One region of the Methylobacterium sp. BE186 genome, then DNA from elsewhere that is predicted to be linked to it. Evidence: predicted binding sites of a transcription regulator. Region 1 holds the regulator's gene; the other holds the start of a gene.
The links. Region 1 encodes LexA, which represses DNA repair genes until DNA is damaged. Its sites were predicted from a motif close to TGTTCNNNNTGTGTTCNG; they were not measured.
Positions count from the first base shown of each region.

Region 1 (14,226 bases):
GCCGCTGGCAGAGGTGCGGGAGCAGGCGGTCGCCGGCTGGAAGGCGGCGGAGGTATCGCATCGCCTCGCCGCCAAGGCGCGGGAGCTGCAGGAGCGGCTCGACAAGGGCGAAAGCCTCGAAGCCGTCGCGGGCTCGGTCGGCCTCAACGTCCAGACGGCCGAGGACCTCGCCCGCAACCAATCGAAGGACGATCTCGACGCGGACGTTGTCAATCGCATCTTCGCGACCTTCGTCGACAAGCCGGGGTCGGCCCCGTCGGGCGAGTCGCGCGTCCTGTTCAAGGTCACCTCGGCGACGATGTCGGCCTACGTGCCCGGCAGTCCGAGCGACAAGACGATCGAGTCGAACTTCCGCACGGCGCTCGCCGACGACGTGCTCGGCGAGTACATCGCCGAGGTGCAGAAGAAGGCCGGGGTGAGCGTCAATCAGGCCGCCTTCCGGCGCGCGATCGGCGGCGAGTACTGAGGCGGCAATGGCCTCCGACGATCCCTACGAGGCCTTCGCGGCCGGCTACGAGGCCGGCCGCCCGGCCCTCCTCAACCTGACGCTCGTCGCGGACCTCGAGACACCGGTCGCGGCCTTCCTGAAGCTGCGGGCCCGCCACGCCGGCGCGGCCTTCCTTCTCGAATCCGTCGAGGGTGGCGCCGTACGCGGGCGTTACTCGATGATCGGCCTCGACCCGGACCTGATCTGGCGCTGCCGGGACGGCAGGCCCGAGATCGCCCGCGGCGCGGATCTCTCGGCCTTCAGCCCCGATGACCGAGGCCCCCTCGACAGCCTGCGCGCGCTGATCGCCGAGAGCGCGATCGGCGAAGAGGCCGGCGCCGAGCTGCCGCCGATGGCGGCCGGCCTGTTCGGCTATCTCGGCTACGACATGGTACGGGCCATGGAGGTGCTGCCGGAGCCGAACCCGGACCCGCTCGGCGTGCCGGACGCGGTGCTGGTGCGGCCGCGGGTGATGGTGGTCTTCGACGCGGTGCGCGACCTCATCACGGTCGTGAGCCCGGTGCGGCCCGTCGCGGGAATCTCCGCGCGCGCCGCCTACGAAGCGGCGCAGGCGCGTCTCGAACAGATCGCGGGCGCCCTCGAAGGGCCGCTGCCGATCGAGGCGCGGGCCGACCTCAGCAACGTCCCGCCGCCCGAGCCCGTCTCGAACACGCCCCCCGCCGACTATGCGGGCATGGTGGCGCGGGCGAAGGAGTACATCGTCGCGGGCGACATCTTCCAGGTGGTGCTCTCGCAGCGCTTCGAGGCGCCCTTCACGCTGCCGGCCTTCGCCCTCTACCGCTCCCTCCGGCGGACCAACCCGGCGCCGTTCCTCTGCTACCTCGATTTCGAGGAATTTCAGGTCGTCTGCTCAAGCCCGGAGATCCTGGTGCGGGTGCGGGACGGCACGGTGACGATCCGGCCGATCGCCGGAACGCGCCGCCGCGGAGCCACGCCCGCGGAGGACAAGGCGCTGGCCGAGGAGCTGCTCGCCGATCCGAAGGAGCGCTCCGAGCACCTGATGCTGCTCGATCTCGGCCGCAACGATGTCGGGCGCGTCTCGCGGATCGGCACCGTCACCGTCACCGGCTCGTTCTTCCTCGAATATTACAGCCAGGTGATGCACATCGTCTCGAACGTCGAGGGCGAGATCGACCCGGCCCGCGACAACCTCGACGCGCTCGCGGCGGGATTTCCTGCCGGAACGGTGTCGGGCGCGCCGAAGGTGCGGGCGATGGAGATCATCGACGAGCTGGAACGCGAGAAGCGCGGTCCCTATGGCGGCTGCATCGGCTATTTCGGGGCCCGGGGCGAGATGGACACCTGCATCGTCCTGCGCACGGCCATCGTGAAGGATGGGCGGATGCACGTCCAGGCGGGCGCGGGCATCGTCTACGATTCCGATCCGGCCGCCGAGCAGCAGGAATGCGTGAACAAGGCGAAAGCCCTGTTCCGCGCCGCCGAGGACGCCGTGCGCTTCGCCGCCCAGGCGAGGCGCGGGCAGTAGGAGGCCGACCCCCTCGGGGGCGGCCGCCCGGGTCGATACGGCTCACGAAACTTCGGGTTCCCGGATGCCCACTTCCGGGCGCGGCGACGCCGGAAGGTGTTCCGTGAGCGACGCTCAGGCCGCCTTGACGTCGGCCAGGAAGCCCCGGACCGTCTGGCTCAGGGTCGCCGAGTGCGTGGCGAGTTCGCGGGCGGCACCCAGGACCTGCGTTGCCGCGGAGCCCGTCTCGCCGGCCCCCTTGCGCACGTCGCCGATGCTGCCGGTGACCTGCTCCGTGCCGCGCGCCGCCTCCTGCACGTTGCGCGCGATCTCCCGCGTCGCGGCGCCCTGCTCCTCCATCGCCGCTGCGACCTGCGTCGCGATGTCCGCCATGCCGTCGATGGTGGTGCCGATGCCGCGCACCGCGTCGACCGCCCCGCGCGTCGCGCCCTGGATCGCGTCGATCTGCCCCGCGATCTCGCTGGTCGCCCGGCTCGTCTGGGCCGCGAGTTCCTTCACCTCGGTCGCGACCACCGCGAAGCCGCGGCCCGCTTCGCCCGCGCGCGCAGCCTCGATCGTCGCGTTGAGCGCGAGCAGGTTCGTCTGTCCCGCGATGTTCGAGATCATCGCGATCACGGCGCCGATCTTCTCCGCGGTCACGGCGAGCGCGTGGATCGTCGCGTCGGTGTCGCGGGCGCTGGCGACCGCCGTGCCGGCGATCTCCGCCGAGCGGGAGACCTGCTGCGTGATCTCCTGGATCGAGGTCGAGAGTTCCTCCGTTGCGGTCGCGACGGTCTGGACGTTGCTCGAGGTCTGGCCGGCCGCCGCGGCCACGGTGACCGCCTGCCGGTTCGTCTGCTCGGCGATGCCCGTCATGGAATGGGCGGTGGCCTCCATCTCGGTCGCGGCCGCCGTGAGGCTGTCGGTGAGGCTGCCAGCCTCGCGCTCGAAAGCCTGGGTCAGTCCGTCGAGGCGCTCGGCCCTGCGCATCTTCGCGGCGTCCTCGTCGGCCTGGATCGCGGCGAGGCGCCGCGCCTCGAGCGCGTTCTCCTTGAAGATGGTGAGCGCCCGCGCCAGGGCGCCGATCTCGTCCCGGCGCTGGGCGCCCTCGACGGCGACGTCCAGATCGCCGGCCGCGAGCGCGCCCATCGCTGCGGTCATGCGCCCGAGCGGACGCCCGATCGCGCCGATCACGATGGCGGCGGCGAGGCCGAGGGCGACGACGAGGCCGCTTCCCGCCGCAACCATGAATTCCAGGGACGCGCGGCTCGCGGTCTCCTCCGCCTGCGCCCGGGCATCGGCAAGCTCCCGGCCGATGGCCTCCATCCGCTGCGCGACGCGCTCGCTGATGGCTCGGCGGGCCGGCGACGCCTCGTTCTGCGCGACGGCCATGGCAGCCTTGTCCTCCCCCTTGAGGCCGAGCGCGGTCGAACGATCGAGGATGATGAAATACCCGTCGATGAGCGAGCGGATTTCCTGGTTCATCGCCCGGCGTTCAGGGGTGTTGGCGAGGGCCGTCAGCTTGTCCATCGCCGCGACGACCCCAGCCTTCGCCTTGTCCTGGCGCATCTTGTAGCCCCCGATCTTCTCGGGGTCGCTCTCGATGATGATGTTGCGGTTCTGAAGCGCCGCCTCCGTGAGATCGACCGCGAGGCGAAGGACGTTCTCCTGCCGCGCCACCTGGACGTCGATCAGGCCGTCGATCTGCCGAGACAGGCCGGAGAGCGCTGAGCGCGCGAAGACGACGACGCCGAGCGTGACGACCAGCGAGATCGCGAGGGGGATCGCGATCTTCCCCAGGAGCTTCACATTGTCCAAGCCTCGCATAACCGCCTCTCCAAGGTCCGACTAGCTCCTATGAAGTGGGGCCTTCATGGTTAAACATCGATTAAATCTCGGTCTTGGCCGTCATAATGGCCAATGTTCGCCAATCAGACGCGTGATTGACGGCCCATTTGAGCTCAACCCCTGTCGACGAACTCCATCTTGAACTGAATGTGCTCAAAACGTCGTCGATGGAAGCGGCACAGCGTCCGCTGTGCGGCGCCGACACTTGACCGGCGCGGCCCGAGGCCTCAAGTCCCTGATCCATGAAGCCGGCCGCGCAATCCGACGTCCTCGTGATCGACAATTACGACTCGTTCACTTGGAATCTCGTGCACCTGATCGGCCCGCTCTGCGGATCGATCTCGGTCGTGCGCAACGACGCGCTCGCCGTCGAGGAGGTCCGGGCGCGCAAGGCCGACGCGGTGATCCTGTCGCCGGGCCCCTGCACGCCGAACGAGGCGGGGATCTGCCTCGACGTGATCCGCGAACTGTCCGCCGACACGCCGATCTTCGGTGTGTGTCTGGGACTGCAGGCGATCGGGCAGGCCTTCGGCGGCGACGTCGTTCGGGCGCCCGCGCCGATGCACGGCAAGGTCTCGACCATCGAGCACGGCGCCACCGGCGTCTTCCGCGGCATCAACGGGCCGCTCCAGGCCACCCGGTACCACTCCCTCGTCGTCGATCGCGCCGGCTGCCCCGGCGATCTCGCCGTGACGGCCGAGGCCGACGGGCTGATCATGGGGTTGGAGCACCGGTCGCGGCCGGTCCACGGCGTGCAGTTCCATCCCGAGAGCATCCTCTCGCAGCATGGAACGCAGATCCTGCGCAATTTCCTGGAGATCGCCGCGGCCTGGAACGCGGAGCGTGACAAGCGCGCGCACGACGTGCATTGACGCGTCAGACCGGGACGCGCCGACGCGCGGCGCGCCCGCATCGGCAGACCGCGTCCGGCGCATGGAATCCTTCAAGCACCCCCTGGCCAAGGTCGCCTCAGGGCAGTCCTTGAGCCGCGACGAGGCGCGCGCCGCCTTCGACGACCTCCTCTCCGGCGATGTGACGCCGGTCCAGGCGGCGGCCTTCCTCGTCGCGCTGAAGGTCCGCGGCGAGACGGTCGAGGAGATCACGGGCGCCGTGGAGGCCATGCGCGCCCGGATGCTCCCGGTCGCCTCCGTCCCGGGTGCCGTCGACATCGTCGGCACCGGCGGCGACCATTCCGGCAGCTACAACGTCTCGACGCTGGCGGCGATCGTCACGGCCGCCTGCGGCGTGCCGGTCGCCAAGCACGGCAATCGCGCCGCGACCTCGCGCTCGGGCGCCGCGGACGTGCTGGCCTCCCTGGGCGTGAAGCTCGGCCTCGACCCGGCGGGCCTCGGCCGCTGCCTCGATCAGGCCGGCCTCTGCTTCATGTTCGCGCAGACGCATCACGGCGCCATGCGCCACGTCGCGCCCGTGCGCTCGCAACTGCCGGTGCGCACCATCTTCAACCTGCTCGGCCCCCTCTCGAATCCGGCGGGCGTCACGCACCAGCTTCTCGGCGTCTCGACGCCGGACTGGGCGGAGCCGCTGACCCGGGTGCTCTCGGCGCTCGGAAGTCGCCGGGTCTGGACCGTGCACGGCTCGGACGGGCTCGACGAGATCACCGTGACGGGGCCGACCGCCGTCGTGGCCCTGGAGGACGGGCACATCACCCGCTTCCGCATCGATCCGCGCGAGGTCGGCCTGACGCTCGCGACCCTCGAGGATCTGCGGGGGGGCGATCCGGACCACAATGCCCGCGCCCTCGCCTCCGTCCTCGACGGAGCCCGCAACGCCTACCGGGACATCGCCGTTCTCAATGCTGGGGCCGGCCTCGTGGTCGCGGGGGCCGCTCCGACGCTCGGCGAGGGCGTCGCGCGCGCGGATGCGGCCATCGCCAGCGGGGCGGCCCGGGCGACGCTCGCCCGCCTCGTCGAGGTTTCGAACGCCTGAGGGATGCCGATGTCCGAGACCGCAACCACGGGCGCCACGGGACAGACCGTCCTGGCCCGCATCGAGGCCTATAAGCGGCGCGAGATCGCCGAGGCGAAGCTGCGGGTCTCCGAGTCGGAACTGGAGGCGCGCGCCGCCGCACAATCCCCGCCCCGGGGCTTCGCGGACGCGATCGGCGCCCATATCGCGGCCGGTCGCCCCGCCCTCATCGCGGAGGTGAAGAAGGCCTCGCCCTCGAAGGGGCTGATCCGGGCCGATTTCAACCCGGCGGCGCTGGCTGAAGCCTACGAGGCCGGCGGCGCGACCTGCCTCTCGGTGCTGACCGACGAGCCGTCCTTCCAGGGGCGCCCCGAATATCTCGTGGAGGCGCGGGCCGCCTGCGCCCTGCCGGTGCTGCGCAAGGACTTCATGTTCGAGCCCTATCAGGTGCTCGAAGCGCGGGCATGGGGCGCGGATTGCGTGCTCGCGATCATGGCCTGCCTCGACGACGAGGAGGCGGCGGCGATCGTGGAGGCGGCGCACGACCTCGGCATGGACGTTCTGGTGGAGGTGCACGACGCCGAGGAGCTGGAGCGGGCGATTCCGCTCGGCACGCGTCTCATCGGCATCAACAACCGCAACCTGAAGACCTTCGAGGTCTCCTTCGAGACCGCGATCCGCCTCGCGCCCGGCATCCCGAAGGACCGCATTCCCGTCGCCGAGAGCGGCATCGCCAGCCATGCGGACGTGGTCCGCCTCGCGGAGAACGGCCTCAACACGGTTCTCGTCGGCGAGAGCCTGATGCGGCAGGCGAACCTGACGGAGGCGACGCGCAGCCTCCTGTTCGGCGAGACGGCGTGACCCGGACCCGCGGATGACCGGCCTCACCCATCTCGACGCCACCGGCGCGGCCAACATGGTCGACGTCACCGACAAGGCCGCGACCACCCGCACGGCGCTGGCGGAAGGGGCCGTGGTGATGCTTCCCGAGACGCTCAGGCTCATCCGGGAGGGGGACGCGAAGAAGGGCGACGTGATCGGCACCGCGCGCCTTGCCGGCATCATGGCGGCCAAGCGCACGCACGAGTTGATCCCGCTCTGCCATCCCCTCCTGCTCTCGAAGGTCCACGTGACCTGCGAGGTCGATGAAGCGCTCCCCGGCCTTCGGCTCACCGCGGAGGTGCGCGTGCAGGGTCCGACCGGCGTCGAGATGGAAGCGCTGACCGCGGTCTCGATCGCCTGCCTCACCGTCTACGACATGGTGAAGGCGGTCGATCGCGGCATGCGCATCGAGGGCATCCGGCTGCTCGCCAAGGATGGCGGCCGCTCGGGCAGCTATCGCGCGAAAGCCGGCGCGTGAGCGGCCTCCTGCCCGTCGCGGAGGCGCTGGGGCGCATCCTCTCCAGCGTGTCCCGGCCCGTCGAGGCGGAGCGCCTCGGGATCGCCGCCGCAGCCGGGCGGACGCTCGCGGAACCGGTCGCCGCGCTGCGCACGCAGCCGCCCTTCCCGGCCTCCGCGATGGACGGCTACGCCGTGCGCGGCGCCGACCTCGCCGGCATCCCCGCCCGGCTGCGGCTCGTCGGCACGAGCGCCGCCGGACATGGCTATGCCGGCCGGGTCGGCCCCGGCGAGGCCGTGCGCATCTTCACCGGCGCGCCCGTGCCGGAGGGAGCCGACGTGATCCTGATCCAGGAGAACGCGGAGGCCGAGGGCGACACGGTGACCGCGCGGGAAGGCGTATCCGCGGGCCGCTTCGTCCGGCCCGCCGGACTCGATTTCCGGGAAGGCGACGCGCTCCTGCAGGCGGGCGAGAGCCTCGACGCGCGCCGGCTCGCGCTCGCCGCCGCGGCCGGCCACGCGGAGGTCGCCGTGCGACGCCGTCCCCGGGTCGCGATCCTCGCCACCGGCGACGAGTTGGTGGCGCCGGGGGCGCCGGTCGCCTGGGACCAGATCGTCGCCTCGAACGCGCTCGCGCTCGCCGCTCTCGCCCGCGCGGCCGGAGCGGACCCGATCGACCTCGGCATCGCGGGCGACAGCCTGCCGGCGCTGGAGGACGCGATCCGCCGGGCCCGCGAGGTGCGCGCAGACCTGTTCGTCACCCTCGGCGGCGCGTCGGTCGGCGACCACGACCTCGTGCAATCGACGCTCGCCCGCGAGGGGCTCGAACTCGGCTTCTGGCGCGTCGCGCTGCGACCCGGCAAGCCGCTGATGCATGGCCGGCTCGGCGAGATGCTGGTCATCGGCCTGCCGGGCAACCCGGTCTCGGCCATCGTCTGCGGGATGCTCTTCGTGGTCCCGGCGATCCGCGCGCTCGTCGGAGATCCGCGGGCGGGTGCCGACCGCGACGAGCCGGCGACGCTCGGCCGCGATCTGCCGGCGAATGACGGCCGGGCCGACTACATGCGGGCCCGCCTCGACACGGCGCCCGATCGTCTGCCGGTCGCGCATCCCGAGGCGCGGCAGGATTCCTCGATGCTCTCGGTGCTCGGTCAAGCCGAGGCCCTTCTCGTGCGCCCGCCGCACGCGCCGGCCGCGAAGGCTGGCGAATCCTGCCGCATCCTGCGTCTCGACCGCTCGATCCTCTGATCTCGATCAGTATCGCCAAGCTGCGCTTGCGGAACACTTGCGGAACGTTTAACGTGTTCGCGCTTTGTTTCCGCGACCGCCCGCCGCGTCGCCCCGAGAGATGAGACTGCCCCATGCTGACGCGTAAACAGCTGGATCTGCTCCGCTTCATCCAGCAGCGGATGCGCGAGAGCGGCGTCCCGCCGTCTTTCGATGAGATGAAGGATGCCCTCGATCTCAAGTCGAAATCCGGCATCCACCGCCTCATCACGGCGCTTGAGGAGCGCGGCTTCCTGCGCCGCCTGCCGAACCGGGCACGGGCGATCGAGGTGATCCGCATGCCCGAGAGCCTCGGCCAGCCGGCCGGGTCGGGCAGCGAGGTGCGCCGCTTCACGCCGAGCGTCGTCGAGGGCGGCCGCACGCGGGCGCCGGCCGCGAAGCTGCCGACGACGCAGGCGACCGACGAGAACGGCCGCGCCATGACGATCCCCGTGATGGGGCGGATCGCGGCGGGCACGCCGATCTCGGCGATCCAGAACCAGAGCGCGTCGATCACCCTGTCGCCGGATTTCCTGGCGGGCGGCGAGCATTACGCGCTCGAGGTGCGCGGCGACTCGATGATCGAGGCCGGCATCCTCGACGGCGACCTCGTGGTGATCCGCAAGCAGGACACGGCCAACACGGGCGACATCATCGTGGCCCTCATCGACGACGAGGAGGCGACGCTCAAGCGCCTGCGCCGCCGCGGCTCCTCGATCGCCCTCGAGGCCGCGAATCCGTCCTACGAGACCCGCGTGCTCGGTCCCGACCGGGTCCGCATCCAGGGACGCCTCGTCAGCCTCGTGCGCCGCTACTGAAGCGATTCGGGGCCCGTCTCCGCAGACGCGGCACCCTCCTCCGGAGCGGCCTCGTCCGGGCTTGCCCGAGCGGTCGGAGAGCCCGGAATCTGCTGGGCGCGCGGCGCCGCGGCCGGGCGCCAGGGCGAGGATCCACCGAGACCGCGGGCCGTCGAGACGATTGGGCCGGAACCGGTGAGGCGGATCGCGACGGCGCCAGACCGCGCAAGATAGGCGCGGTCGATGACGAGCCCCGCCGCGCAGCCCGGCGGGGCGACTTGCGACGTGATGACGATGTCGGCGCGCGCGCAATCCTCGGTGAGCGCGCGCTTGTCACGCGCCAGCGCGATCCGGCGCCCGTCGAAGGCCCGCAGGGTGCAGCCGAGCCGGTCGCAGCGTCCCCCTTCCCCGGCCTCCGACGCCTTCCGCGCATCGCCGTCCGCCTTCATCCACTGCTCGAGGACGAAGGAGGAGGGCCGGCCAAGAGCGACGAGACGGCCCTCCTCGCCCCGCACCGCCGCGCCCCTCCCCTCGCGATCGATGAAGATGTCCTGGCGCTCGGGCGATGCGGCCAGGAGGAGGCCGAGGCCGAGCGGCACCACGCACAGGCATCGCAGGCGCGAGGCGGGTAGGACCGCGACGAGGAGGCCGGCGGCCAGCAGCGCGAGAGCGCCCGTGCCGAAGGCCGGCACCCCGACATTCGCCTGCCCGAGACCGCCGATCCAGCCCGAGATCGCGAGCATGCCGCGCACCGCCTGCCCCATCAGCCACCAGACCGGCTGATCGAGCGCGAACGGGTAGGCGAGGATCCCGAGCACCGCGGCCGGCATCACCACGAGGGAGACGAGCGGCAGCGTGAGGGCGTTGCCGACGAGGCCGAAGGGCTGGATCGTCTGGAAATGGTAGGTCGCGAAGGGGGCTGTGGCGATCTGCGCCACGAGCGTCGTCAGCAAGGTGCCGATCACGGCGCCCGCGGCCAGGGCGACGGACCGCCCGACCGGCCCGGCGCCCTCGCGCCGGAAGAGGCGCCCGTCGATGAAGCGGGCGCAGGCGATCAGGCCGGCCACCGCCCCGAACGACATCTGGAAGCTCGGGCCGAGCAACGCCTCGGGCTCGCGGGCGAGCGCCACGAGGGCGGCGAGCGCGAGGTTGCGCATGCTCAGGGCCGGGCGGTCGACGAGGATCGCGCCGAGCATGATCAGGGTCATGATCAGAGCCCGCTCGGCGGCGACGTCCCAACCGGAGAACGCACAATAGGCGGTGACGCCCACCATCGCGAAGCCGGACGCGATCTTCTTGATCGGCCACAGCAGGGCGCAATGCGGCACCAGCGCCAGCGCGGAGCGCACCAGCCAGAAGACGACGCCGGCCGCGAGCACCATGTGCAGGCCGGAGATCGAGACGACGTGGTAGATGCCCGCCGCCCGCAGCACGTCGTTGGTCTCCGGTGCGATGAGGCCGCGCTTGCCCGTCACCAGCGCGGCGGCCACGGCGCCGGCCTGCCCCCGTTCGCGTCGGTGATGCGCCGCGTGAGCGCGTTGCGCGCGTCGTCGATGCCGGCCGCGAGGCGAAGGGCGAGAGGCAGGGGCTCGGGCGGTGACCTCACCTCGATCGTCCCGACGAGGGAGCCCACGGCGCCGATGCCGCGGAAATAGGCGTCGCGCCCGAAATCGTAGCCGCCGGGACGCGCCGGCTCGGGCGGCGGCAGGAGGCGCGCCTTGGCCGCGATGAAATCGCCGGGCTTCAGGGCCTGCCGGGTCCGGTAGGTCACGCGCACCCGCAAGGGGCGCGCTTCGGGTGCCAGGGTTCCGAAGCTCGTGAGGCGCACCACGAGGCGCGCGCCCTCCTCCCGCTCGTCGAGGGCCTCGATCAGCCCCGTGAGGGGCGCGATGGTGGTCCGCGCGAGGATCGGGCCGGAAACGCGGGCGACGCGCCACGCCGCCGCCCCGAAGCCGAGGAAGGCGGCGGCGAGCGCGAGCGTCAGCGCGAGCGCGGCGGGCCTCGCACCGAGGACGGGCGTCAGCGCAAGGCACAGGCCGGCGGCGATGGGCGCGGCGGCGAGCGCCGGCTCGCCGTCGGTGAGAGCGAAATAGACGAGGATGCCCGTCCCGAAGGCGACCGCGAGCCAGGGAAACAGGCGCCGTTGCCCCGCCTCCTGCGCCAGCTCCGCGCCCACCCAGCCGCGGAGTGCCGGTACCCACAGGCCAGGAGCGAGCAGGCGCCCAGGCGCGCGGATCGCGACGATCCCCTTCCCTGCCGCCCCCTGCGCCATCCTTTGCCGCACCGTCCGCGCGCGGGATTGGAAAGTCCCTCCCGTGCGACGATTTCTTAACGCGTCCGCCCGCGCATGCTACAGGCCCGCGGCCGGGCCGGTCGATCCTTCCCGCCCGAACGTCGCCCGCCCGTCCACTCGAACATCAGCCGGCCCGATGTCCTCTGCCGTCGTCACGCGTTTCGCACCCTCGCCCACGGGCTACCTGCATATCGGCGGCGCCCGCACGGCCCTGTTCAACTGGCTCTACGCCCGTCGGCACGGCGGCCGGATGCTGCTGCGCATCGAGGACACGGACCGCGAGCGATCGACGCAAGGCGCGATCGACGCGATCCTCGACGGGATGCGCTGGCTCGGCCTCGATTGGGACGGGGACGTGATCTACCAATACGCCCGGGCCGAGCGGCACCGGGAGGTGGCCGAGAGCCTCCTCGCCTCGGGGCGCGCCTATCGCTGCTACGCCACGCCCGAGGAGCTGACGCAGATGCGGGAGAGCGCCCGGGCGGAGGGGCGCCCGCTGCGCTACGACGGGCGCTGGCGCGATCGCGATCCGTCCGAGGCCCCGGAGGGCGTGAAGCCGGTGATCCGGCTGCGGGCTCCGACCGAGGGCGAGACCGTGGTCGAGGACGCGGTGCAGGGCCGCGTCGTCTGGCAGAACCGGGACCTCGACGATCTCGTCCTGCTGCGCTCGGACGGCAACCCGACCTACATGCTGGCCGTCGTCGTCGACGACCACGACATGGGCGTGACCCAGGTGATCCGCGGCGACGACCACCTCACCAACGCCGCCCGCCAGGGCCAGATCTATCAGGCGCTGGGCTGGGATGTGCCGAGCATGGCCCACATCCCGCTGATCCACGGGGCGGACGGCGCCAAGCTCTCGAAGCGCCACGGGGCGCTCGGCGTCGACGCCTACCGGGACCTCGGCTACCTGCCGGCGGCGCTCCGCAACTACCTCGTCCGCCTCGGCTGGAGCCACGGCGACCAGGAGGTGTTCTCGACGGAGGAGATGGTCGCGGCCTTCGATCTGAAGGCGATCGGGCGCTCGCCCGCGCGCTTCGACTTTGCCAAGCTCGAGAACCTGAACGGCCTCTACATCCGCGGCTCGGACGATGCGGCCCTCGTCGACGCGGTCGAGACCATCGTGCCGAGCGTCGGCGCCGAGCGCGGTCTCGCGGCCCCGCTCCCGCCGGACCTGCGCCAGCGCCTCACCGCGGCGATGCCGGGGCTGAAGGAGCGGGCCAAGACGCTCGTTGATCTCCTCGACAGCGCCTACTACCTCTACGCGCAGCGACCGCTCGTCCTCGATGAGAAGGCGAAGGCGCTGCTCGGCGAGGACGGAAGCGCGCGCCTCGCCGCCGTCTTGCCGGCGCTGGAGGCGCTGACTGAGTGGAATGCCGCGGCGACCGAGGGTGCCGTGCGCGCCTTCGCGGAGGCCCAGGGGCTGAAGCTCGGCCAGATTGCACAGCCTCTGCGGGCTGCTCTCACGGGCCGCACAACTTCACCGCCGCTCTTCGACGTGATGGCCGTGCTCGGGCGCGACGAGAGCCTCGGGCGGCTGCGGGATCGGCTTTCGGACGCCTGAACGCCGCGCCTGCGGCATACGGGCTTCGGCCCGGTTTTCGCTTGCCGTTCCCCGGCGGATGTCACCCGCCCCGTTGATGGCGCTCGGCTGATCCGCTAACCCGATGGTCCTGTGAGCAACTGCAGCAATGCTGCCGTTCCGCACCGAACCCGGGCCTCCGGCTCAGCCGACGCCCGGGGCGGCGCCGCCCCGTTGCCAGGAAAGGTCCACGCCTCCATGAGCGCATCCAGCACGATCACCGTGGACGACAAGCAGATCGAGTTGCCGGTCAAGACCGGGACGATCGGGCCGAGCGTCATCGATATCGGCAAGCTTCACGCGAAGACCGGTGTCTTCACCTTCGATCCGGGCTTCACCTCGACCGCCTCCTGCGAGTCGAAGATCACCTATATCGACGGCGACGCCGGCGTGCTGCTCTATCGCGGCTACCCGATCGAGCAGCTCGCCGAGCACGGCGACTTCCTCGAGACCTGCTACCTGATGCTGTTCGGCGAGCTGCCGACGCCCTCGCAGAAGGCCGATTTCGATTACCGGGTCACGCGCCACACCATGGTGCACGACCAGATGAACCGCTTCTTCCAGGGGTTCCGCCGCGACGCCCACCCGATGGCGGTGATGGTGGCCTGCGTCGGCGCGCTCTCGGCCTTCTATCACGACTCGACCGACATCTCGGACGAGAAGCAGCGCATGGTCGCCTCCATGCGCATGATCGCCAAGATGCCGACGCTGGCGGCGATGGCCTACAAATACTCGATCGGTCAGCCCTTCGTGTATCCGAAGAACGAGCTCGACTATACCTCGAACTTCCTGCGGATGTGCTTCGCGGTCCCGTGCGAGGAGTATCAGATCAACCCGATCTTCGCCCGCGCGCTGGACCGGATCTTCATCCTCCATGCCGACCACGAGCAGAACGCCTCGACCTCGACCGTTCGTCTCGCCGGCTCCTCGGGCGCCAACCCCTTCGCCTGCATCGCGGCCGGCATCGCCTGCCTCTGGGGGCCGGCCCATGGCGGCGCCAACGAGGCGGCGCTCAAGATGCTCATGGAGATCGGCACGCCGGACCGCGTGAAGCAGTACGTCGACAAGGCGAAGGACAAGAACGATCCCTTCCGCCTGATGGGCTTCGGGCACCGCGTCTACAAGAACTACGATCCCCGCGCGCGGATCATGCAGAAGACCACCCACGAGGTGCTCGGCGAGCTCGGCCTCAAGGACGATCCG
Region 1 covers NZ_JAVDVV010000011.1:69,615-83,840, forward strand. Annotated here, with positions in the region: gene J2X36_RS13500 (peptidyl-prolyl cis-trans isomerase) at 1-466, shown strand, start outside; gene trpE (anthranilate synthase component I) at 474-1,994, shown strand; gene J2X36_RS13510 (methyl-accepting chemotaxis protein) at 2,109-3,800, opposite strand; gene J2X36_RS13515 (aminodeoxychorismate/anthranilate synthase component II) at 4,064-4,693, shown strand; gene trpD (anthranilate phosphoribosyltransferase) at 4,755-5,768, shown strand; gene trpC (indole-3-glycerol phosphate synthase TrpC) at 5,778-6,608, shown strand; gene moaC (cyclic pyranopterin monophosphate synthase MoaC) at 6,622-7,107, shown strand; gene glp (gephyrin-like molybdotransferase Glp) at 7,104-8,333, shown strand; gene lexA (transcriptional repressor LexA) at 8,447-9,169, shown strand; partial or broken gene J2X36_RS13545 (ComEC/Rec2 family competence protein) at 9,163-11,420, opposite strand; gene gltX (glutamate--tRNA ligase) at 11,578-13,005, shown strand; gene gltA (citrate synthase) at 13,222-14,226, shown strand, end outside.

Region 2 (14,226 bases), on a different contig from region 1:
CCACGAGACGAGGCCCATTGCCGGGCCGGGCGGCGACGTCCGAGAGGATCTGCGCCGGGCCGGCGGTCGAGAAGTCGAGGCCGAAGAGGCGCAGGCTCCTCGACGGCGCCCCGGCTGGCGGCTCGGCCGCCGGATGTGGGCGCTCCGCCTCAGGCATCGGCCGCCCGAAAGCTGCGGGCGGGAGCCGGCGCCGGCGGAGGAACCTGCACGGTCCGGCGCTGCGCCTGCCTGCGGTCGCGGTTGGCACCAAGGGCGAGGGCGATGGCGGCGCCGAGCAGCAGGCCGAGCATCAGCGCCACCGGCAGCACCACCTTCGGCGAGGGCGGCCAGGTGCGCTCGCGGGCGGGCGTCGCCGGGGAGATGACCCGCACGTTGGTGTTGTTGAGCCGCTCCTGCTCGCTCGCCTCGCGGGAGCGGCGCAGGAAGGTTTCGTAGATGCCGCGGCGGGATTCGAGCGAGCGCTCCAACTCGCGCAGGCCGACATTGGCGCGGTCGCTGGCCGCATTCTCGGTCTTCACCCGGTCGAGGTTCTTCTGGATGGCGGCCTCGCTCGCGGCGGCCCGGTCGAAATCCTTCTGCGTCGTCTCGATGATCCGCTCCTTTTCCCGCTGGATCAGGCGCTGGAGATCGCGCTGCTGGGCGTATTGCTCGGCCATGGCCGGGTGCCGCTCGCCGAGGCGGGTCGCAAGCTCCGCGGTGTTGCGCGAGAGCGTGGCGTATTGCTGCCGCAGCGCCTGCATCTCGAGCGATTGCAGCATCTCGGGGAGCGCCGTGCCGGCGTCGCCGACCTTCATCTTCTTCGCTTGGTCGAGGCGCGAGCGGGCTTCGGCGGTCTTGATCGAGGCGGTCACGAGCTGCTGGTTGAGGTCGCCGAGCTGCTGGTCGGTGAGGAGACGGCCGGACGAGGCGACGAGGCGATTGTCTTCCCGGTAGCGCACCACCTTGCCTTCCGCCGCCTCGACGTCCTGGCGCAGGGCGTTGAGCCGTGCCGAGAGCGAGTCGGAGGCGCGCCGTGCGGCCTCGGTGCGGGCTCCGGCCTCTTCCGCGAAATAGGCTTCGCCGATGGCGTTGGCGATGCGGGCTGCCTTCTCCGGGTCGCGAGACTGGACCGAGACCTCGATGACGAAGGTGCGCTCGGCCCGACGCACGGTCAGCTTGAGGCGGAGGGTGTCGAGGGCGAGGTTCACGGGGTCGCGGCTCGCGGGCGGCGGTACCATGCCGAGGGCCCGCTTCAGGCCGACCACCAGCGGGTTGTCCGAATCGGGCTTTACGAACTCGTCGTCCTCGGCGAGCCCGACCTTGGCGATGGCCCGGCGCAGGACATTGTCCGACTGTATCACCCGCACCTGGCTCTCGGCGATCGAGACGCCGGCATCCGCCTGGGGCGTGCGCGTGCTGATCTCGTTCTCGACCAGCCGAAGGTCGGAGGGATCGATCAGGATCTGGATCGTCGAGGTGTAGGTCGGGGTCAGGAGGCCCATCGCGGCGACCGCCACGGCCAGCATGAACAGGCCGCCGAGAAGGACGAAGCTTAGCCCATTCCAGAGCCGCCGCAGGATCGTGCGCAGGCTCGGCTGGTCGGATTCCGGTTGCTGCATGACCATCTGAACCGGCTCGCCGCGGATCGGTGTCGCGAAGTCGAACATCTGCCTCGTCCCCTGACCTGTCCGGTCCCGGAACTTTCCGGGCGAACGCTTGGCCCCGTCGGACCCGCCTCGCGGTCGCTCCGTGCCGAATCGGCACGGCGTTCCCGCTGACGGTGACGAACGATCAACCAATCGCAACCGTCATGCCGAAGAGATAGACCATTTCGCGGCAAGGATGTCTTGCGCCGCGCGAGTCATCGCGGTGCAAACCCGAGATCACCGGCAGTTACCAGCGGTTAAGATTAACACGCCTGCCACTCCTGATCGTATCAATGTCCTCGAATGAGGCTCGCACAGCTTCACGTTGTCGCAACGGTGCCGCTTTCCGCGTAGGCTGCGACCCCGCGCGCGAGAAAATCGCTGAAGCGGGCGGCGTCCGCTCGCGCGGCCGCATTCCAGGCCGACACGTTCCCGCGCGCCGCGTCCGCCGCCGCGGCGAGGCGGCCGCCGCGTGCCCAGGCGGCGAGCGCCGAGGCCGAGCCCTCGGGGTCGTCGGGCCGGAGGAACAGGCCGGAGGCCCCGAGGACCTCGGCGAAGACCGGCCCCTCAGGCGCCGCGACGGGCAGGCCCCCGTGCTGCACCTCGAGGAGGGGCAGGCCGAGCCCTTCGGCCTTCGAGGTCGAGATCAGCAGATGGCTCCTCTCGACGAGGCGGCGCAGGCCGGCATCGTCCACGTAGCCGTGGAGGGTCAGGAAGGCGGGCGGATCGTCGAGGAAGGCGTGCCGACCCCAGCCGACCCGCCCGACGACGTGGAGTTCGGCCGGCACGCCCATCCGGTTGAGAGCGCCGACGATGGCGATGGCGGCCGGGTAGTCCTTGCGCGGCTCGATCGTGCCGATCGCGAGGAGGCGCAGCGGCTCGCCGGGGGCGGGCGTGGGGCGCCCGGCCGGCAGGCCGGCGAGGCCGAACACGTCGCCGACCGCCGGCCGCAGCAGCGCGACGAGGGCGTCCGGCCGGCAGAGCTGGCGCAACTCGCGGCCCGTGGTCCGGGAATTCACGAGGAAGCGCCGGCCGTAGCGCATGGCGAGGCCGAAGCTCGGCGCCATGTAGAGACGGCTCTTCCAGCTCAGGTCCTCCGGCCGGGTCAGCAGGAAAGTGTCGTGCACGTAGAGGATGCAGCGATCCCCGAGCGCCGCGCAGAGCGGGCCGGGGGGGAAGCCCGGGAAGACGAACAGCGCGTCTCGATCCCGCAGGCCGCGCAGGGGAAGGCCGATCTGCTGGGCGGCGATCATCGCGGGCAGGCCGCGGCTGCGCAGGAGGCGGACATCGTGCGGGGCGAGCTGCTCCGGGGCGAACAGGTCGCGGGCGACCCGCTCGATGCCCGTGACGTGGCCCCGCAGGTGTGTCTGGTCGATGTAGATGCGCCGGCTCACGCGTTGATTCCCCTTCGGCGCAGGGCGCCGCGCAGGCGCGTCGCGAGGTAGAGGCTGCGGCGCGCCCAGAAGGGTAGGTTGCGGCCGAGGAGTGCGTGCTTCGCCTGCCGGAGCCGCCGGACCAGCGGCGGGGAGGGCGCATCGACGGTGCCGCCCTCGCCGCCGTGCCGGTCGGCCGCCAGATCGAACCGGGCGAGCATCTCGGGGGCGAAGCGCGGGCGGCCTGCCCGCCGGGGCAGGATGCCCGACGTCGCGAGCGCGGCCTCGATCGACATGGAGGCGGCGGCGTAGCTGAAGCGGTTCTCGAGGGCGATGCGGGCGAAGGCACCGAGCCGCCGCCGCGCCGCCCCGTCCGCGACGAACTCCTCCAGGGCCGCTGCGAGGGCGCCCGGGACCTCCGGCACGAGCCGTCCGGTGACGCCGTCGATGACGGCCGTGGTCAGCCCCGTCGCGCGGTAGGCGAGGGTCGGCGTGCCGCACAGGCCCGCCTCGATCGGCGTCTGGCCCAGCGTCTCCAGCCGGCTCGCCGTGACGTGGAGGTCGCAGGCCCCGTACCAGGCGGCGAGCTCGGCCTCCTCGCCGATCGGACCCGGCGCGTGCAGGTTCGGCAGGCCGAGCCGCGCCGGATCGTCGAGCCGGCCGACGGCGACGAAGCCGATCCCCGGCCGCGCCACGCGGCGCAGGGCCTCGACGAGGTCGGTCACACCCTTGTCCGGCGCGTCGACGATGACCGCGGAGAACATCACCAGCACATCGTCGGCGGGCAGCCCCAGCCGGCGCCGCAGGGCCGCCCGGTCGCCGGGCGCGAAGACCCCGGTCGGGAAGGCCAGGGCGATCTGCGCGACGCGGGCCGCGGGCGGGGCGTAGTCCCGCGCCCGCTCGGCGGTCCACCGGGAATTGGCGAGGAGGAGGGGACCGCCCGGTGCGCCGAGGACCGAGCGCTTGCGGACGTGCAGTCCGGGAATGCGGTTCCGGCGGAGTTGCGGATACTCGTCGGGGGTGGGGCAGGCCGCGTCGCAGCCCACCGCGATGCGGGTGCAGCCCTTCGGGTAGGCGCAGCGCCCGGTGAGGGGGAACAGGTCGTGCAGGACGAGGGCGGTCCGGGCCGTGGCGCCGAGGCGCCCGAGGATGTCGAGGCTCCGCGTCGCGCCGTGCAGGTTGCCGGCGATGACGAGGTCCGGGCCTAACTGGCGGATCGTCGCCTCCGTGCCCGGGAAGGCGTCGGTCCACTCGGCCGCTGCGGGGGGCGACTCGTCGGTCAGGGCCATCTGCGCCACGCGGTGGCCCGAGAGCCGGAGCGCCTCGCCGAGGCGGCGCTGGGCGATGCCGGCGCCGCCCCGGTGCCCCGCTCCGGTCAGCGACACGATCGACAGGCCCTCGATCGGCTTGGGCGCGGCCGAATCACGCTGGAGGAGGACGGGCCGACCGATCCGGACGAGCGGCGCCCCGGCCGCCGCGAGACGGGCCCAGAGTTCAGCAGGGCGAGCCGGCTCCCCATCGAAGGCCGAGCTTGCGAACAGGATCTCGCCGCCGGATTGGGGATCGCCATCGTCCTCGAAGCCTGCGTCGAGGGACGGCGCGTCGAGGCCCGTCACGGCCGCGTCGTAGAGCACCCGCAGGCCAGCCACGGCCGCCGCTCCCGTCAGCGCCGCTTCGAGGGCGAGGGCCGTGAGGGCGCCGGGAGCCAGCATGTCGCCCGCGCGCAGGATCAGGACGTGGTCGGCCGCGCCGGCATCGGGGAAGGCGCCGTCCGCGAGCGTGGCCGGGGGCAGGACGTCGTGGCGCGCCTCCGGGTAGCCCTGAGCCAGCACCGAGGCCAGCGTGTCCGCGAGCCCTGCCTCCGTGCCGTCCGAGACCGTGACGATGCGCAGGCGCGGCCAGGGCCGTCCGTCCGGAAGGCTGTCCGGCCGTGAGTCCGCCCCGCGCTGGCCCTGTCCCGGCCAGCCCGCGATGCCGTGGGCTGGCCGGCCCCCGCCGCCTGGGGGCGCAGCCGCAGGCACGCCGTCACTCGGGTCGTCGAAGGAGCGCTTCACGGGTGTCGCCGGGCGGGCTGCGTCACGGGTCGAGAAGCCTTCATCCTGGCTTGCAGAGGTTGACGAAGCCCTTTCCGTCGGGCCGCTTTCCAGGGCCGGCCGCCGGGCCTATCTCATGGCCCGGTCCGGGGAAGCGTTCCCGCCCCGAAGCCCGGCCCTCCTGCGAGCCCGCCCCATGCCTGCCTCCGACGCCTCGCGCAGCTTCATACCCCTCTCGATCGCCGTGCTCACGGTCTCGGACACGCGCCGCCCCGAGGACGACCGCTCGGGCGACACCCTCGTCCAGCGCCTCGCGGCAGCCGGCCACGGGCTCGCGGCGCGCGCCATCGTGCCCGATGAGGTGGCCGCGATCCGCGGGCAGGTGGAGGCGTGGTCGCGCGATCCCGGCATCGACGTCGTCATCACCACCGGCGGAACCGGCTTCACGGGCCGCGACGTGACGCCCGAGGCCCTGGAGCCCCTGTTCGAGAAGCGCATGGACGGGTTCTCGGCGGTGTTCCACCGGATCTCCTACGACAAGATCGGCACCTCGACCCTGCAGTCGCGGGCAACTGCAGGCGTCGTCAACGCCACCTACGTCTTCGTGCTCCCGGGATCGCCCGGTGCCTGCAAGGATGCCTGGGACGGCATTCTCGCTCAGCAGCTCGACTATCGGCACCGGCCCTGCAACTTCGTCGAGATCATGCCCCGCCTCGACGAGCACCTGCGCCGCGGCGCGTCCGTCACCGTTTGAGCCGGATCAGGCCCGTTCGAGGCGCGCCGCGAGGAGGCGCGGCTTCAGGCGCGGGGTGAAGATGGGGCCTGCCACGAGGCGCTCGCGGCGCACCAGGTCGCCCGGACGCGGGGCGCTGACGCCGAGCACGCGCTCGCCCTTCGTCGCGAGGCGGGCCGGCAGGTTCGCGTGCGGGCGCCGCAGCCGTGCCAGGGCCACGTCGGGCCGCGCCGTGTTCACGAAACGGTCGAGGGCGCGGATCCAGCCCTCGGCCGGAACGTCCCCCGCCTCGAGGCACAGAACCCATTCCCGGCGGGCCGCCTTCGCGCCCGCGGCCCAGGGCGAGGCGCCCCGCGGCCGCACCACGAGGGCGGCGCCCGTCGCTTCGGCGACCGTCGCGACAGGCTCGTTCGGCACGGGCACGACGATCACCGCATCGCCGATCAGCCCCGCCGCCACCCCGGTGACGAGGGCGGCGAGAGTGTCCGCGAGGCGATCGATCGCGTCCGGATCTGCCGGTCGGGCCACGTAGGTCAGGGCGGAGATCATGCGCGCCCATAGACCATTTTCACGCGAAAGCGACAGGCCAAGGCAGCGCAGGATCAGCCCCGACCGTGCACCGGAGGGGAATGCACCGGAAATGCTCGAAATTGATGCAGGCGGACTCGCTCATGTTCGCTTTATGTTCTAGTCCCAAAGCGAAGAGGCGGTCCGGAATACCATCGCATGACCAAGCACCTGCCGGACGGCGAGTCGCAGCGGCGTCTTTCCGACACGGGCGTCGAGGCGGCTGCCCGGCGCGGCCGGGGTGCCAACGCCAACCCGTCCGGACGCTTCGAGCGGTCGGGCCGCGAGATCTTCGACGACGGCTGGACCCCCTCCGAGACGGCGCGACTGCGCACCGAGGTCCTGCCGGAGCGGGCCTGCCACATCATCACCCGCAACGCCTCGCCCGACATTCCTTTCGATCGCTCCATCAATCCCTATCGGGGCTGCGAGCATGGCTGCATCTACTGCTTCGCGAGGCCGAACCATGCCTATGTCGGCCTGTCGCCCGGGCTCGACTTCGAGACCCGCCTCTTCACCAAGCCGGACGCGGCGAAGCTCTTGGAGCGGGAACTGTCGGCGCCGGGCTACAGCCCGCGCACGATCGCGCTCGGCACGGCCACCGACCCCTATCAGCCGATCGAGCGGACGCACCGGATCACCCGAAGCGTTCTCGAAGTCCTTGCCCGCTTTCGGCACCCGGTCGGCATCGTCACGAAGTCGAACCTCGTGGTGCGCGACGCCGACATCCTAGCCGCGATGGCGGCCGACCGCCTCGTGAAGGTCGCGGTCTCCGTCACGACCCTCGATCCCGCGCTCGCCCGCCGCCTGGAGCCCCGCGCTCCGCATCCGCTGAAGCGCCTCGAGGCAATCGAGCGGCTCAGCGCGATGGGCATCCCCGTGATGGTGATCGTGGCGCCCGTCATCCCCTCTCTCAACGACCACGAGATCGAGGCCATCCTCGCCGAGGCGCGGGCTCGCGGCGCATGCGAAGCGAACCACGTGCTGCTGCGCCTGCCGCACGAACTCGACGCCCTCGTCTCCGACTGGTTCGCGGAGCACTATCCCGGCCGGGCCCAGCACGTCTTCTCCCTCGTCCGGCAGGCACGCGGCGGCAAGGTCTACGACGCCGCCTTCGGGCGGCGCATGGTGGGGGAGGGGCCCTACGCCGATCTGATCGCGCAGCGCATGCGCCTCGCCAAGGCGCGGCTCGGCTTTGCCGGCGAGCGCGTCACGCTCAACGCCGACGCCTTCTCGCCTCCGGGCGCGCAGCTCAGCCTGTTCTGAGAGGGTCAGACGCCGAGAGAGCGCGTGAAGCTGAGCCTGTGGTGCGGGCTGCGGCCGATCCGGGCGAGGCCGTCGAGGTGGGCGGCGGTGCCGTAGCCGACGTTCCGATCCCAGGCGTAGTCCGGGTGGCGGCGGGCGAGCGCCCGCATCAGGCCGTCGCGCAGGCACTTGGCGACGATCGAGGCGGCGGCGATCTGCGGGACCAGCCTGTCGCCGCCGATCACGGCGCGGCACTCGGCATCGAGACCGGGAATCGCGTCACGGCCATCCACCATCACGGGCGCGTCGAGGCCGAGCCGCGCCACGGCTCGAGCCATCGCGTCGAGGGTCGCAGCCCGCACGTTGATGCGGTCGACGAGGGCGCGCGAGCCCGCCGCGACGGCGACGCGCGCATGAGCGCGGATCAGCGGCGCCAGGGCCTCGCGGTGAACCGGCTTCAAGCGCTTGCTGTCGTCGAGCCGGCCGAGGATCTCGGACGGCAGGGCGGTGGGATCGAACCAGACCGCGGCCACGACGACCGGGCCGCAGAGCGCGCCGCGGCCGACCTCGTCGCAGCCGATGACGGCGGGGTAATCCGCCGCGCGCGCGGGGTCGAAAGGAGGCATGGGGCGGCTCGTGGGAGGGGATCGCGAGGCCCTCCCTTCGCATCAACGGCCGCGCGCGTCACGCGCTTCCGGCCGCCTTTCTCAGCCGAGCTCCACCATGGATGCGGCCGGATTTCGGGCCGCGCGCTGCCGGAGGGCGCCGCGCTGATGGGCGACCTCGACATTCCCGTAGAACTGGCGCGCGCTCTCGGCCCAGGTGTAGCGCAGGGCCTCCTCGCGGCAGCGCCGGCGCGGGATCGTGAGTGCCGCAAGCGCGGCCTGCCGAAGGTCGGCGTCGAGGATGCCGGCCCCCGTCCCGCCGACGACGTCGATCGGTCCCGTGACCGGATAGGCGGCTACGGGCAGGCCGCAGGCCAGGGCCTCGAGGAGAACGATCCCGAACGTGTCGGTGAGGCTGGGGAACACGAAGACGTCGGCCGCGGCATAGATCCGCGCCAGATCCGCGCCGGTGAGCGTCCCGAGGAAGCGGGCCTCGGGCGCCAGCGCCGCGAGGCGTGCCCGGTCGGGCCCATCGCCGACGACGACCTTCGTGCCCGGCAGGTCGAGGCCGAGGAAGGCCGAGACGTTCTTCTCGACCGCGAGCCGGCCGACGAACAGGAAGAGGGGGCGCGGAAGCCCATCGAGCGCGTCCGGATCCTGCGGGCGGAACAGGTCGGTGTCGACGCCCCGGGTCCAGCGCATCAGGTTCGCGAAGCCCCGGCCCGCCAACTCGCGTTCGAGCGACGGCGTGCTCACCATGGTCCCGCTCGCCGCCCCGTGGAAGCGCCGCAGCCACGTATAGCTCCAGGCTTGCGGCACCGGCGCCCGGGCGGCGAGGTATTCGGGAAAGCGGGTGTGGTAGCTCGTGGTGAAGGGGCGTCCTTGCGCGAGGCAGTAGCGCCGCGCGGCGTAACCCACCGTCCCCTCGGTCGCGATGTGGATGTGGGACGGCGCGATCTCGGAGATCCGCGCCTCGAGCCTGCCGCGCGCGGCGTAGGCGAGGCGGATCTCCGGGTAGCCCGGCAGCGGCACCGAGGGAAAATCCCGGTGCGTCAGGAAGACCGGATCGTAGCCGAGGTCGCGGCCCGCCCGCGCCATGTGCTCCAGCGAGCGGACGACGCCGTTGACCTGCGGGTGCCAGGCGTCGGTGGCGATGAGCAACCTCACGCGACGGCCCGGCGGCCCGGCGCCACCTCCTGCTGCGCATGATGCGCGGAAGCGGCCTGCGCCTCGCGGGCGCGAAGCAGGCTCGGATAGTGCAGGACCTCCATGCGCCCGTCGTAATGCTCGACGATGGCCGTGCAGGATTCCACCCAGTCGCCGGTGTTGAGGTAGCGCAGGCCCTCGATCTCGCGGTTCGCCGCGTGGTGGATATGGCCGCAGATCACGCCGTCGGCGCCGACGCGGCGGGCCTCGGCCGCGAGGAACTCCTCGAACTTGCCGATGAAGTTCACGGCGTTCTTCACCTTCAGCTTCGCCCAGGCCGAGAGCGACCAGTAGGCGAGCCCGAGCCGGCGGCGGACCCTGTTGAGGACGGTGTTGACCGAGAGCGCCAGCGCGTAGGCTCCGTCGCCGAGATAGGCCAGCCACTTGGCGTGGCGCACCACCATGTCGAATTGGTCGCCGTGAATGACGAGGTAGCGCTTGCCGTCCGCCGCAATGTGGATCCGGCTCTCGGCGATCTCGACGCCGCCGAAAGTGGTGCCGATGTAGTCGCGCAGGAACTCGTCGTGGTTGCCGGGCACGTAGACGATGGTCGAGCCCTTGCGGACCTTGCGCAGGAGCTTCTGCACCACGTCGTTGTGCGATTGCGGCCAGTACCACCCCGAGCGCAGCTGCCACCCGTCGACGATGTCGCCGACGAGATAGATCTCGTCCGCGTCGTAATCCCTGAGGAAGTCCAGCAGCAGGCCGGCCTGGCAGCCCTTCGTGCCCAGATGCATGTCGGACAGGAAGAGCGTCCGGACGCGGACCGCCTTCTCTGTGTCTTCGGCCACGAGCGTCTCCCGGCGGCTGTCACGGTTCGAGCCAAACCGGATTCCCGTATCAGTTTGATGACGCCACCGAGGTTCTCATGTTGCAGTGCCGAAGAAAAAGCGGCGATCACGCGGTCTCGCGTTGCAGTGCACGACAAATTTTTTGGACGGATGCCCAAGTTTTTTGAGTTTTCCTTCCTTGGCGAAGCCGGTCATAATCATGGCCAAGGAGACCGCCGGGCTCGCCCGGTGCCGGAAACGGCCAATGGGATCAACGGTAGCAGGAAGGAAGGTGTCCACACCGCGTCGGGAGTGCTTGCAAGCGCGGCCGGCTCGACGCATTGAGGCTCCCGGCCCATCGGAGGCGACCGGCATGACGCGTGCCGCGACCGCGGGCGGTTCACGCCGCCGCGCCGCTCCGCTCGGCACCATGATCTGACCTGGGGCGGACGACGTCGTCGGAATGGAATGGCCTCTGAACACGGCCTGCCCTATTCCAGGCGGCGGGGTCCGCGAGGACCGGATCGTCTCAGAGCGTCCCACGGAACTCCCGCTGCGCCGTCGCGGCCAGGGGGAGGGCTCCCGGAGAACGGGGGCTCCGCGAGGGGCTCACGAATCCGCGGCCACGCGACGACCCCCGCGGTCGAGGGGCCTGCCCCCTCGGATCACGGCATCCACGGGCCACCAACGAGCGACGCTGGCTCACTGACATCATTCTGGCGCCGGCCATCGGGCCGGTCAGCAGTTTAGGAAATCGGAGGACACAACATGGCGGCAACGAGACGGCCGGGTCGTAACCATCTCTTCGTGCCGGGCCCGACGAACATCCCGGACCGCGTGCTGCGCGCGATGTTGGTCCAGTCCGAGGACCACCGCTCGGTGGACTTCCCCTCGCTGACGAAGCCCCTGTTCGAGGACACCAAGAAGGTCTTCGGCTCCACCGACGGCACCATCTTCCTGTTCCCCGCGAGCGGCACCGGCATCTGGGAATCCGCGCTCTGCAACACCCTCGCCCGCGGCGACAAGGTGCTGTCCTCGCGCTTCGGCCAGTTCAGCCACCTCTGGATCGACATGGCCCAGCGGCTCGGCCTCGACGTGATCGTCCAGGAGGAGACCTGGGGCACGGGCGCCAACCCGCAGCGGATCGAGGAGGCGCTGCGCGCCGACAAGAACCACGAGATCAAGGCCGTGATGGTGGTCCACAACGAGACCGCCACGGGCGTCACGAGCGATATCGGCGCCGTGCGCAAGGCGATCGACGCGGCCGGCCACCCGGCGCTGCTCTTCGTCGACGGCGTGTCCTCGATCGGCTCGCTGCCGTTCAAGGCCGACGAGTGGAAGGTCGACGCGGCGATCGCCGGCTCCCAGAAGGGCCTGATGCTGCCGGCCGGCCTCGGCGTCGCCTGCATCAGCCCGAAGGGCCTGCAGGCCGCGGAGAGCCAAGCGGGTAAGAACGACCGCCTCGCCAAGGTCTATTTCGACTACGCCGACCAGCGGAAGGCGAACCCGACCGGCTACTTCCCCTACACCCCGCCGCTGCCGCTGCTCTACGGCCTGCGCGAGGCGCTGGCCTGCCTGTTCGAGGAAGGTCTCGAGAACGTCTACCACCGGCACGCCGTGCTCGGCGAGGCGACCCGTCAGGCCGTCGCGGCCTGGGGCCTCAAGACCTGCGCCAAGGATCCCAAGTGGAACTCCGACACCGTCACGGCGATCGTCGTGCCGGAGGGCGTGGATGCCGCCAAGATCATCAAGCACGCCTATGTCCGCTACAACCTCGCCCTCGGCGCGGGTCTGTCGGAAGTGGCGGGCAAGGTATTCCGCATCGGCCATGTGGGCGACCTGAACGAGCTGTCGCTGCTCGGCGCCATCGCGGGCGCCGAGATGGCGATGCTCGACAACGGCATCAAGGTGACTCCCGGCTCGGGTGTCGCCGCCGCGTCGAGCTACCTGCGTGAGAACCCCCTCTCGAAGGCCTGAGCGACGATCCGGGCGGGGCCGGCCATCGCCGGCCCCGCTTCCGCGTGAGACACGGACGAAGGCCGCGCGCACGCCAAGCCGGCCGGCCGGTTCTGAAAGGGGTTCCTCATGACGCAGAAAATCGTCTTCCTCGATCGCGAATCCCTCGACGCCAAGGTGCGCGAATTCAAGTTCCCGCACGAATACACCGAGTACGAGTCGACCTGGACGCCGGAGGAGATCGTCGAGCGCCTGAAGGACGCGGAGATCGCGCTCATCAACAAGGTGCCGATGCGGGCCGAGGTCCTGAAGCAGCTTCCGAAGCTGAAGCTGATCGCGGTGGCGGCCACCGGCACGGACGTGGTCGACAAGGCCCAGGCCAAGGCCCAGGGCATCACCGTCTCGAACATCCGCAATTACGCGTTCAACACGGTTCCCGAGCACGTGATCGCGCTGATGTTCGCGCTCCGCCGCGCCATCGTGCCCTACGCCAACTCTGTCCGCCGGGGTGATTGGAACAAGTCGACCCAGTTCTGCTACTTCGACTACCCGATCTACGACATCGCGGGCTCCACGCTCGGCATCGTCGGCTACGGGGCGCTCGGCAAGTCGATCGGCAAGCGCGCCGAGGCGCTCGGCATGAAGGTCATCGCCTACGACGTCTTCCCGCAGGACGGCCTCGTCGATTTCGAGACGATCCTCCGGGAATCCGACGTGATCACGCTGCACGTGCCGCTCACGCCCGACACCAAGAACATGATCGGGCGCGAGCAGCTCGAGAAGATGAAGAACAGCGCCATCCTCATCAACACGGCCCGCGGCGGCCTCGTCGACGAGGAGGCCCTGCTGGAGGCCCTGAAGAACGGCACCATCGGGGGCGCGGGCTTCGACGTGGTGGCACAGGAGCCGCCCAAGAACGGCAACATCCTGTGCGACGCCGATCTGCCGAACCTGATCGTGACCCCGCACGTGGCCTGGGCAAGCAAGCAGGCGATGCAGATCCTCGCCGACCAGCTCGTCGACAACGTCGAGGCGTTCGTGGCGGGCAAGCCGCAGAACGTGGTCGAGGCCTGAGCGAGCCGGCCCTCCTTCCGGAGAGCGCATCCTGAGACGCCGCCCCGCGGCGTCGCGGGGGAGATCCCGGATCGAGCCGACGACCGGATGCCTCGTCGAGGCTTTGCATTCGCTCCGCGCCTCGGGATGAGGCGCGGGTGAGACGGACGCCGTGCGGGCTCGTCTGACCCTTGTTGAGACCAAACCGGGCGCCTGCGCCCGTTCGGGAAACGCTGAACCGCGCCGGGACGCGCGGACGAAGGGACAACCAATGAAGAAGCTGCTTTTCCTGTTCGACACGGACGCGGTGCCGAGCGTGTTCGACACGGTCGTGGGCTATGACGGCGGCGCCGATCACATCACGGGCTACGGAAACGTGACGCCCGAGAACGTGGGAGCCCTGGTCGACGGGACGATCTACACCCGCGGCGGCTCTGAGAAGAAGTCGACCGCGATCTTCGTCGGCGGCGGCAACATGGCGGCCGGCGAGGCCGTGCTCGAGGCGGTCAAGAAGCGTTTCTTCGGCCCCTTCCGCGTCTCGACCATGCTCGACTCGAACGGGTCGAACACCACGGCCGCCGCGGGCGTCGCGCTCGTCGCCAAGGCCGCCGGATCGCTGGAGGGCAAGAAGGCGATCGTGCTCGCGGGTACCGGCCCGGTCGGCATGCGCTCCGCCGCGCTCCTCGCCAAGGAGGGCGCGCAGGTCACCGTGGCCGGCCGCTCCCTCGACAAGGCCCAGGCCGCCGCGGACGCGATCAACAAGCGCTTCAACGTCAAGGTCACGGCCGTCGAGACGCCCGATGCCGGCTCCCGCGCCCGCGCCGTGAAGGGCCAGAACATCGTGTTCTCGGCCGGCGCCATCGGCCTCGAGCTCCTGCCCGAGGACTCTTGGAAGGACGAGGCGAGCATCGAGTTCGTGGCCGATTACAACGCCCAGCCGCCGCTCGGCTTCGGCGGCATCGACGCCATGGACAAGGGCAAGGAGCGCCACGGCAAGCGGTCGTTCGGCGCCCTCGGCATCGGCGGGCTGAAGCTCAAGCTCCACCGCGCCTGCGTCGGT
Region 2 covers NZ_JAVDVV010000004.1:110,934-125,159, forward strand. Annotated here, with positions in the region: gene J2X36_RS06290 (WecB/TagA/CpsF family glycosyltransferase) at 1-157, opposite strand, end outside; gene J2X36_RS06295 (GumC family protein) at 150-1,646, opposite strand; gene J2X36_RS06300 (glycosyltransferase) at 1,946-3,019, opposite strand; gene J2X36_RS06305 (glycosyltransferase) at 3,016-5,052, opposite strand; gene moaB (molybdenum cofactor biosynthesis protein B) at 5,228-5,785, shown strand; gene J2X36_RS06315 (hypothetical protein) at 5,792-6,313, opposite strand; gene J2X36_RS06320 (PA0069 family radical SAM protein) at 6,491-7,597, shown strand; gene J2X36_RS06325 (ribonuclease HII) at 7,603-8,202, opposite strand; gene J2X36_RS06330 (glycosyltransferase family 1 protein) at 8,284-9,348, opposite strand; gene J2X36_RS06335 (UDP-2,3-diacylglucosamine diphosphatase) at 9,345-10,124, opposite strand; gene J2X36_RS06340 (hypothetical protein) at 10,254-10,457, opposite strand; gene J2X36_RS06345 (aminotransferase class V-fold PLP-dependent enzyme) at 10,926-12,134, shown strand; gene J2X36_RS06350 (D-2-hydroxyacid dehydrogenase) at 12,243-13,187, shown strand; gene J2X36_RS06355 (NADP-dependent methylenetetrahydromethanopterin/methylenetetrahydrofolate dehydrogenase) at 13,438-14,226, shown strand, end outside.
Region 2: J2X36_RS06320 (PA0069 family radical SAM protein) is a predicted target of LexA. The motif match lies at 6,437-6,454, and genes of this name have one in related genera.